3 regions of the Klebsiella sp. R445 genome follow, and region 1 is predicted to be linked to each of the others. Evidence: predicted binding sites of a transcription regulator. Region 1 holds the regulator's gene; each other region holds the start of a gene.
The links. The regulator PhoB, encoded in region 1, activates phosphate uptake and scavenging genes when phosphate is short. The targets are predictions, from matches to a motif close to CTGTCATAAAACTGNCNNAT.
Positions count from the first base shown of each region.

Region 2: a site for PhoB is predicted at 1,987-2,006, ahead of pstS (phosphate ABC transporter substrate-binding protein PstS). Genes of this name have one in related genera too.
Region 3: a site for PhoB is predicted at 882-901, ahead of uvrB (excinuclease ABC subunit UvrB). Genes of this name have one in related genera too.

Region 1 covers NZ_CP180446.1:2,040,753-2,044,036, reverse strand. The annotation lists gene sbcD (exonuclease SbcCD subunit D) at 1-935, opposite strand, end outside; gene phoB (phosphate response regulator transcription factor PhoB) at 1,147-1,836, shown strand; gene phoR (two-component system sensor histidine kinase PhoR) at 1,858-3,153, shown strand.
Region 2 covers NZ_CP180446.1:3,165,291-3,168,574, reverse strand. The annotation lists gene pstC (phosphate ABC transporter permease subunit PstC) at 1-735, opposite strand, end outside; gene pstS (phosphate ABC transporter substrate-binding protein PstS) at 861-1,901, opposite strand; gene glmS (glutamine--fructose-6-phosphate aminotransferase) at 2,243-3,284, opposite strand, start outside.
Region 3 covers NZ_CP180446.1:1,568,695-1,571,978, reverse strand. The annotation lists gene ACMYSN_RS07280 (ABC transporter ATP-binding protein) at 1-431, opposite strand, end outside; gene uvrB (excinuclease ABC subunit UvrB) at 1,168-3,189, shown strand.

The DNA.
Region 1 (3,284 bases):
GTGATTTCAATATCCAGCCATGTGACGGGGTCCGCTGGGGCGTCCCGCCACTGGGTGAGCTGTTCGCTGATGCTGGCGAAATCGCCTTTCAGGACCGCCAGCGGCTGGGTCACCGGTACCGTCAGCGGGCTCACGTCTGTCAGATGGCCGTCGGTAAAGGTCACCAGATTGACGCTTTTACTTTTCCCCGTTTCGTCGAAGCTGAGGGAGATCGGTGAGCCACTGTAGCGAATATGCTCGTTGCCGCCGACCAGCTGCGCCCGGTGAATATGGCCGAGCGCAATATAATCAACCGGCGGGAAATGGCTGGCAGGAAACGCCTCCAGGGTCCCGATATAGATATCGCGTACCGCATCACTTTTACTGGCGCCGACGGTGGTCAGGTGACCGCTGGCAATAATCGGCAGCGGGCGGTCGCCGCGCAGGTCGCAGGCCTGCTGATACTGCTGTTGATAATAGTCGCTGATAGCGCTTAACAGCTGTTGTTGCTTCTCGCCGCTGGAGTGTCCCGCCTGGCTGGTGACCAGCTCGCGCGGGCGCAGGAACGGCACCGGGCAAAAAACAGCCCCGGGGGTGCCGTCACGCAGGGGCAGGATAAAGGGAGCATGGCCTGCATTGGCCACCACCGTGGTTTTCAAAAAGGCCAGGATGTCGCGGGATTCATTCAGGGTCGCGACCGAGTCATGGTTGCCGGCCAGCACTACCAACTGACAGCCGGCCTGCTGAAGCTGCACCACAAAATGGTTATACAGTTCGCGGGCGTAGCTGGGGGGCGATCCGGTATCAAAAATATCACCGGCGACAATGATGGCATCGACCTCGTGCTGTTGGGCGTTGGACAGCAGCCAGTCGAGAAAGGCCGAATGTTCGACGGCACGGCTTTTACTGTAAAAATTCTGACCCAGGTGCCAGTCAGAGGTATGAATGATGCGCATAATGATTTTTTCCTGACGAAAAAGCATGAGCGCATTATACCCTTCATCCTTCAGCTTGCCTCCCCGAGCAGCAATCGGATTGTCGGTTACTCCTTGTCATCATTCGAAATCTCCGATCATCAGACGGTCATTTTTTTCATAAATCTGTCACAAAACTGACGCATAATGACGCCGCACTCTATACTGATGGCTAAAAAACACAGGGTAAATAATGGCGAGAAGAATTCTGGTCGTTGAAGATGAAGCACCGATCCGCGAAATGGTCTGCTTTGTTCTGGAGCAAAACGGCTTTCAGCCCGTCGAGGCGGAAGATTATGACAGTGCGGTGAATCAACTCAATGAACCCTGGCCTGATTTGATTCTCCTTGACTGGATGCTACCGGGCGGGTCGGGTCTGCAGTTTATTAAACAGCTGAAGCGCGAAGCGATGACCCGGGATATTCCGGTGGTGATGCTGACCGCACGCGGCGAAGAAGAAGACCGCGTTCGTGGCCTGGAAACCGGGGCCGACGATTACATTACCAAGCCTTTCTCACCGAAAGAGCTGGTGGCGCGTATCAAAGCGGTGATGCGTCGAATTTCGCCGATGGCGGTAGAAGAAGTAATTGAAATGCAAGGCCTTAGCCTGGATCCTTCCTCGCATCGCGTGATGACCGGTGAAAGTCCGCTGGACATGGGGCCAACGGAATTTAAATTATTACATTTCTTTATGACCCACCCGGAACGCGTGTACAGCCGCGAACAGCTGCTGAATCACGTCTGGGGTACGAACGTGTATGTAGAAGACCGAACGGTGGATGTGCACATTCGTCGTCTACGTAAAGCGCTGGAACTTAGCGGCCATGACCGGATGGTACAAACGGTTCGCGGCACGGGGTATCGTTTCTCCGCTCGTTTCTGAATATCGACAGGAGTGTGAACCGTGCTGGAACGGCTGTCATGGAAAAGGCTGGCGCTTGAGCTTTTCTTATGTTGTATACCGGCCCTGATCCTTGGGGCGATTTTTGGTCATCTGCCGTGGTTTTTGCTGGCGGCGGTGACCGGCCTGCTGATATGGCATTTCTGGAACCTTATGCGCCTGTCATGGTGGCTGTGGGTTGACCGCAGCATGACGCCGCCGCCGGGTAGCGGCAGCTGGGAGCCGCTGCTGTATGGCCTCCACCAGATGCAGATGCGTAATAAAAAGCGCCGACGCGAGCTGGGCAGTCTGATCAAACGCTTTCGTAGCGGGGCGGAGTCATTGCCCGATGCGGTGGTGCTGACGACGGAGGAGGGCGCCATCTTCTGGTGTAATGGTCTGGCGCAGCAGATCCTGAATCTGCGCTGGCCGGACGACAGCGGACAAAACATTCTCAACCTTCTGCGTTACCCTGAATTTGCTAACTACCTCAAAAACAGGGACTTCTCCAAACCTCTCAATCTGGTGCTCAATACGGCTCGCCATCTGGAGATCCGCGTGATGCCCTACAGCGACAAACAGTGGCTGATGGTGGCACGCGACGTCACGCAGATGCACCAGCTCGAAGGTGCGCGGCGCAACTTTTTTGCTAACGTCAGCCATGAGCTGCGCACGCCGTTGACGGTGCTGCAGGGCTATCTGGAGATGATGCAGGAGCAGGTGCTGGAAGGGATGACGCGCGAGAAAGCGCTGCATACCATGCGCGAGCAAACTCAGCGCATGGAAGGACTGGTCAAACAGCTGTTAACCCTGTCGCGCATTGAAGCCGCACCAACCCTGGCGATGAATGACAAAATTGACGTGCCGATGATGCTGCGGGTGGTGGAGCGCGAAGCGCAGACCCTTAGCCAGCAGAAGCACACCCTGCATTTCACGGTGGATGACAGCCTGCAGGTGCTCGGCAATGAAGAGCAGCTGCGCAGCGCGATATCCAACCTGGTGTATAACGCCATTAACCATACCCCTGCCGGGACGGAGATCTCCGTCAGTTGGCTGCGGGCACCGCATGGCGCGCTGTTTAGCGTCGAGGATAACGGCCCCGGTATTGCGCCGGAGCATATTCCGCGCCTGACCGAGCGGTTTTATCGCGTTGATAAAGCCCGTTCGCGCCAGACCGGCGGCAGTGGCCTGGGGCTGGCTATCGTCAAACATGCGGTTAATCATCACGACAGCCGACTGGAAATTGAGAGTACCCTGGGCAAGGGGACGCGGTTTAGCTTCCTGCTCCCGGAACGTTTAATTGCCAAAAAAAGCGCCTGACCGCCTGTCTGTCAGCATTACTTGCCAATGACCAGCTCCGGCTGGTCATTTTCATTTGCAGTCACTTTTTCGCCGCGTAATTAATGAACGCCTGCTGCTTTTTTGTTCGCATGATTAGCCATGGGTTTTCT
Region 2 (3,284 bases), 1.1 Mb from region 1:
CACCGCCATGGTTTCCCCCAGCGCACGCCCCAGACCCAGCATCACCCCGCCAATAACCCCGTTCTTGGTAAAAGGCAGCACGATGCGCCAGATAACTTCCCAGGTGGTGCAGCCGATACCATAGGCCGACTCTTTCATCATGACCGGCGTCTGTTCGAACACATCACGCATCACCGCCGCAATGTACGGGATGATCATGATGGCGAGGATCACGCCAGCGGCCAGAATACCGATGCCAAACGCCGGACCGGAAAACAGGGCGCCAACAAACGGGATCGTCGATAGTACGTTGCCGACCGGCTCCTGGAAGTACTTCGCAAACAGCGGGGCAAAGATAAACAGGCCCCACATGCCATAAACAATACTCGGGATAGCCGCCAGCAGCTCAATCGCGATACCAAGAGGACGCTTCAGCCAGGCAGGAGAAAGTTCGGTCAGGAACAGCGCGATACCAAAACTCACCGGGACGGCAATCAGTAACGCAATAAACGAGGTCACCAGCGTCCCGTAGATGGGCACCAGCGCACCGAAGATTTCGTTTGGCGCATCCCACTCTTTGGTCCACAAAAAGGAAAAACCAAACTTCTGAATGCTTGGCCAGGAAGAAATAATGAGGGAAACGATGATGCCGCCCAGCATCAATAGCACAATCAGCGCCGCCAGTTTGACCAGCACGCTGAAAATTATGTCACCCTTTTTCCCCGGAGGGTTAAATGCCGGCTTGGTTGCAGCCATAAGTTACTCTTTCTGTTTGGGCCTGGAAGCGCGCATTTTACCGTGCCTCCTGGCTAACGTAATGCTATACCCTAAATAATCCGAGTTGCAGCCCACGCAGCTGCAACTCGAAGTGTGGCGGGTATTTAGTACAGCGCTTTACCGCTGCTGTCTTTCACGTTGGTTTTCCATGCAGCACGAACCTGCTCAACCACGCTTTCCGGCAGCGTTGCGTAATCCAGGGCGTTAGCTTCTTTACCGCCGTTTTTGTACGCCCAGTCAAAGAACTTCAGCACTTCTGCTGTCTGCTCCGGTTTGGTGGTCGCTTTGTGTACCAGGATAAAGGTCGTTGAGGTGATCGGCCATGCATTCTCACCTTTCTGGTTGGTCAGATCCTGTGCGAAGGATTTGCTCCAGTCGATACCTTTTGCGGCGTTAGCAAAGTTATCTTCGGTCGGGCTGACCGGCTTGCCATCTGCGGAGAGCAGCTTGGTATAAGCCAGGTTGTTCTGCTTAGCGTAAGCGTATTCAACGTAGCCAATGGAACCCGGCAGACGCTGAACGAAAGCCGCGATACCGTCGTTCCCTTTACCGCCCAGACCGGTCGGCCAGTTAACGGTAGAGCCCGCGCCAATCTTAGATTTCCACTCTTCGCTCACTTTTGACAGGTAGCTGGTGAACACGAAGGAAGTACCCGAGCCATCAGCGCGACGCACGACAGCAATGTTCTGCGAAGGCAGTTTCATACCTGGGTTGAGTTTAGCGATCGCTTCATCATCCCACTTCTTAATTTTGCCGAGGTAGATATCGCCCAGCGTTTTACCGTCCAGTACCAGCTCACCAGACTTCACACCCGGCAGGTTGATTGCCAGCACCACGCCGCCGATCACGGTCGGGAACTGGAACAGGCCTTCCTGCGCCAGCTTGTCATCAGACAGAGGAGCATCAGAAGCACCGAAATCAACGGTGTTAGCAATAATCTGTTTTACACCACCGGAAGAGCCGATCCCCTGGTAGTTCACTTTATTGCTGGTTTCTTTCTGATAGGTATCAGCCCATTTGGCATACACCGGAGCAGGGAAAGTTGCGCCCGCGCCAGTCAGACTTGCTGCTGCAAAAGCAGAGAAAGCGCTCATCGATAAGGTCGCGGCGACAACTGTTGCGACGGTGGTACGCATAACGTTCATAATGTCTCCTGCTGGGTTCGTAAATTGTTGTTTCAAGGCTATGGTGAGCAAAATAGGACAAAGAGGTGACAGTAAAATGTACGAATTATTACAGTTTTATGACACCCAAAAAGATGGCGTTCGCGGAAAAATAAAAACAATATAAATCATAGTGTTATCTTCTTTCGTGACCGAAACATTGCAGGAAAATTTTCTTTTTATGACACGTAAGATCGTAGTCGAAGATGACAGTTTGTCATAAACCAGCGCCCGGTCATTTTTTTTCGGGACGATGAAAAAAGCGCTGGAAAGGATAAAAAAAGGGCCGCCGAATGGCAGCCCTTGTCACGACAGGTGTTGTTTTATTCTACGGTGACCGATTTCGCCAGGTTACGCGGCTGGTCAACGTCGGTACCTTTAATCAGCGCGACGTGATAAGCCAGCAGCTGCAGCGGCACGGTGTAGAAGATCGGCGCAATCACCTCTTCCACATGCGGCATTTCGATGATGTGCATGTTGTCGCTGCTGTTGAACCCGGCCTCGCCGTCGGCGAAGACGTACAGCTGACCCCCACGGGCGCGAACTTCCTCAATGTTGGATTTCAGTTTTTCCAGCAGTTCGTTGTTCGGTGCCACCACAATCACCGGCATTTCAGCGTCAATCAGTGCCAGAGGCCCATGTTTCAGCTCGCCTGCCGCGTAGGCTTCCGCGTGGATGTAAGAGATCTCTTTCAGTTTCAGCGCCCCTTCCAGAGCGATCGGGTACTGATCGCCACGGCCGAGGAACAGCGCATGGTGCTTATCAGAGAAGTTCTCGGCCAGCGCTTCAATACGCTTATCCTGAGACAGCATCTGCTCAATACGGTTTGGCAGAGCCTGCAGACCATGCACAATATCGTGCTCAATCGCCGCATCCTGGCCTTTGAGGCGCGACAGTTTTGCCACCAGCAGCAGCAGGACGGTCAGTTGAGTGGTGAAAGCTTTGGTCGAGGCGACGCCAATCTCGGTGCCCGCTTTGGTCATTAATGACAAATCGGACTCACGCACCAGCGAAGAGCCGGCAACGTTACAAATCGCCAGTGAACCGAGGTAGCCCAGCTCTTTTGACAAACGCAGAGCGGCCAGAGTATCAGCCGTCTCGCCAGACTGAGAGAGGGTGATCATCAGGCTGTTGCGGCGCACCGCTGATTTGCGATAGCGGAATTCAGAGGCGATTTCGACGTCACAAGGAACGCCAGCCAGCGCTTCAAACCAGTAGCGAGAAACCATACCGGAGTTGTACGAGGTCCCGCAGGCGACGATCTGGATATGCTCAACCTGAGACAGCATCTCGTTGGCATTGGCCCCCAGCTCGCTGAGATCCACTTCACCATGGCTGATACGCCCGGAGAGCGTGTTTTTAATG
Region 3 (3,284 bases), 470 kb from region 1:
TACTGGTCATCCTCTGTCAGCATCGCGCCTTTATGCTGGCGCTGGCCGTACAGGTCGGGAAACAAATCGTAAATCTCACCCTTCACCACCGCACCGGGATTGCCGCCGGCAGCCAGCGCAATATGCAGATTATCTTCCACGCTGAGCTGCGAAAAAATTCGCTTGTCCTGTGGCACATAGCCGATACCGATAATCGCCCGGGATTGCGCGGAGAGCGGCGTGATATCGCAGGGCGGCGAACCGATCTCTTGCCAGGTCATACTGCCGCTGGCGACCGGGAGATGGCCGGTAATACAGTTAATGAGCGTGGTTTTCCCCATTCCCTGAAGTCCCATCACACAGGTGCACTCGCCGGACCGTAGTTCAAGGTCGACATTCCATAGTGTGTGCTGGCTTCCGTAGTACTGATTGACTGCGCGTAGACTCAACATAGACGTTTTCTCCTTTTCGGGGATAGTGAGCGACATGAAGATTCTGCAAATCTCTTGCCAGGAAAAAGATGTTCCGGTTTTTTCTGTCAGAACAGGTATCACAGGCCATGACGGCGGCGGGGCAACGAGACGGTTGCACTTTCCCGGTGCTAAAGCGCATGAAAAATGGTGCAGAAAGCAACAAAAAGGCAGGCCTCTTTAGCTGATAAATATCAAAAATAATTCGATAATTTTTTTTAGGCGCTGGTTTTTGACGGTCGGTCGATTTCGGCGGGGTGGCAGTGGTCAAGGCCTGCAGACACTTATCCACTATTCCTGTGGATAACCTTGTGTATTAGAGTTAGAGAACTTGCGGTAAGCTAGAGATTACGCGGCCTGCGGCTGAATTGGCGCGAAACCCATCTTTTGTTTAATATCATTAAAAATCAATTGGTTGAATAAAAGCAATGGCTGTAAGGAAAGTGTCACCTGCTGCCATAAAAGATTCATTACCTTGCTTGACAAATGTTAAATGATAAATTTTTCTGGGGATAACCCTACTGTCTGGCGGATTATTCTGCAAGATGGTCAGCTTTCACCCCAAAATGAGTCATCTTCCCACCGCGGTGAGCATAAACAATAATGTGGTACTGTTTTTATGTACAGTATTATTTATTGGCAAAAGCTGGTGTGAAGGGTAGAATTAAACACCTGCCGCATACCACCAGGCGTACCATCCTTCTTCAGGGCCAGACATATGAGTAAAACGTTCACGCTGCATTCCCCATTCCGTCCCTCTGGTGACCAGCCGGAAGCCATCCGGCGTCTGGAAGAGGGGCTGGAAGATGGCCTGGCGCATCAAACCCTGCTGGGGGTAACCGGGTCGGGTAAGACCTTCACCATCGCTAACGTTATTGCCGATCTCCAGCGCCCAACCATGGTGCTGGCGCCGAACAAAACGCTGGCAGCGCAGCTGTATGGTGAAATGAAAGAGTTCTTCCCGGAAAACGCGGTGGAGTATTTCGTCTCCTACTACGATTATTATCAGCCAGAAGCCTACGTGCCGAGCTCTGACACCTTCATTGAGAAAGACGCGTCGGTGAACGAACACATCGAACAGATGCGTCTCTCGGCGACCAAGGCGCTGCTTGAGCGGCGCGATGTCGTGGTGGTGGCGTCGGTATCGGCCATTTACGGCCTGGGCGATCCGGATCTCTACCTGAAGATGATGCTGCACCTGACCACCGGGATGCTCATCGACCAGCGGGCGATTTTGCGTCGCCTGGCAGAGCTGCAGTACACCCGCAACGATCAGGCCTTCCAGCGCGGCACCTTCCGGGTGCGCGGCGAAGTGATTGACGTTTTCCCGGCGGAATCAGACGACGTTGCGTTGCGGATCGAACTGTTTGACGAAGAGGTCGAGCGGCTGTCGCTGTTCGACCCGCTCACCGGCCAGGTTGAATCCACCATCCCGCGCTTTACCATCTACCCAAAAACGCACTACGTTACGCCGCGTGAGCGCATTGTACAGGCGATGGAAGAGATCAAAGTCGAGCTGGCGGAAAGGCGCAAAGTGCTGCTGGACAACAATAAGCTGCTGGAAGAGCAGCGGCTGTCGCAGCGCACGCAGTTTGACCTCGAGATGATGAACGAGCTGGGGTACTGCTCCGGTATCGAAAACTACTCGCGCTATCTCTCCGGACGTGGCCCGGGTGAGCCACCGCCAACGTTGTTCGATTACCTGCCGGCGGACGGGTTGCTGGTTATCGACGAATCCCACGTCACCATCCCGCAAATTGGCGGTATGTATCGTGGGGACCGGGCGCGTAAAGAGACCCTCGTGGAGTACGGCTTCCGACTGCCTTCCGCGCTGGATAACCGCCCGATGAAATTTGAAGAGTTTGAGGCGCTGGCGCCGCAGACTATCTATGTGTCGGCAACGCCTGGGCCATACGAGCTGGAAAAATCCGGTGATGAAGTGGTCGATCAGGTGGTACGTCCGACCGGGTTGCTGGATCCCATCATTGAAGTGCGTCCGGTGGCCACTCAGGTCGATGACCTGCTGTCAGAAATTCGTACCCGGGTGGTCATCAACGAACGTGTGCTGGTGACCACCCTGACCAAACGCATGGCGGAAGACCTGACGGAGTATCTCGAAGAGCACGGCGAGCGCGTGCGCTACCTGCACTCGGATATCGACACCGTGGAGCGCATGGAAATCATCCGCGACCTGCGACTGGGCGAGTTTGACGTACTGGTGGGGATCAACCTGCTGCGTGAAGGGCTGGATATGCCGGAAGTCTCACTGGTGGCGATCCTCGATGCCGACAAAGAAGGTTTCCTGCGTTCCGAGCGCTCGCTGATTCAGACCATTGGCCGTGCGGCGCGTAATATCAACGGTAAAGCGATTCTGTATGGCGACAAGATCACCGCCTCGATGGCGAAAGCCATCAGCGAAACGGAGCGTCGTCGTGAGAAACAGCAGCGCTATAACGAAGAGCATGGTATTACCCCGCAGGGGCTGAATAAAAAAGTGGTCGATATTCTGGCGCTAGGCAGCAACATCGCTAAGACCAAAGCCAAAGGGCGCGGCAAATCACGTTCGCCGGTGGAGGCAGATACCCCGGAAGTGGTGCTGACGCCGAAAGCGCTCCAGCAGAAAATTCACGAGCTGGAAGGGCTGATGATGCAGCACGCGCAGAACCTCGAGTTCGAAGAGGCGGCGCAGATTCGCGACCAGCTGCATCAGCTGCGCGAGCTGTTTATTGCCGCTTCGTAACCTGGATTGCGGAAATCACCGCGCCGGACCGGCAGTACAGCGTGACGTCGCGCTGATTTTTTACCTTTCGTGCTGCATTTACTGGCTGGCTTAAT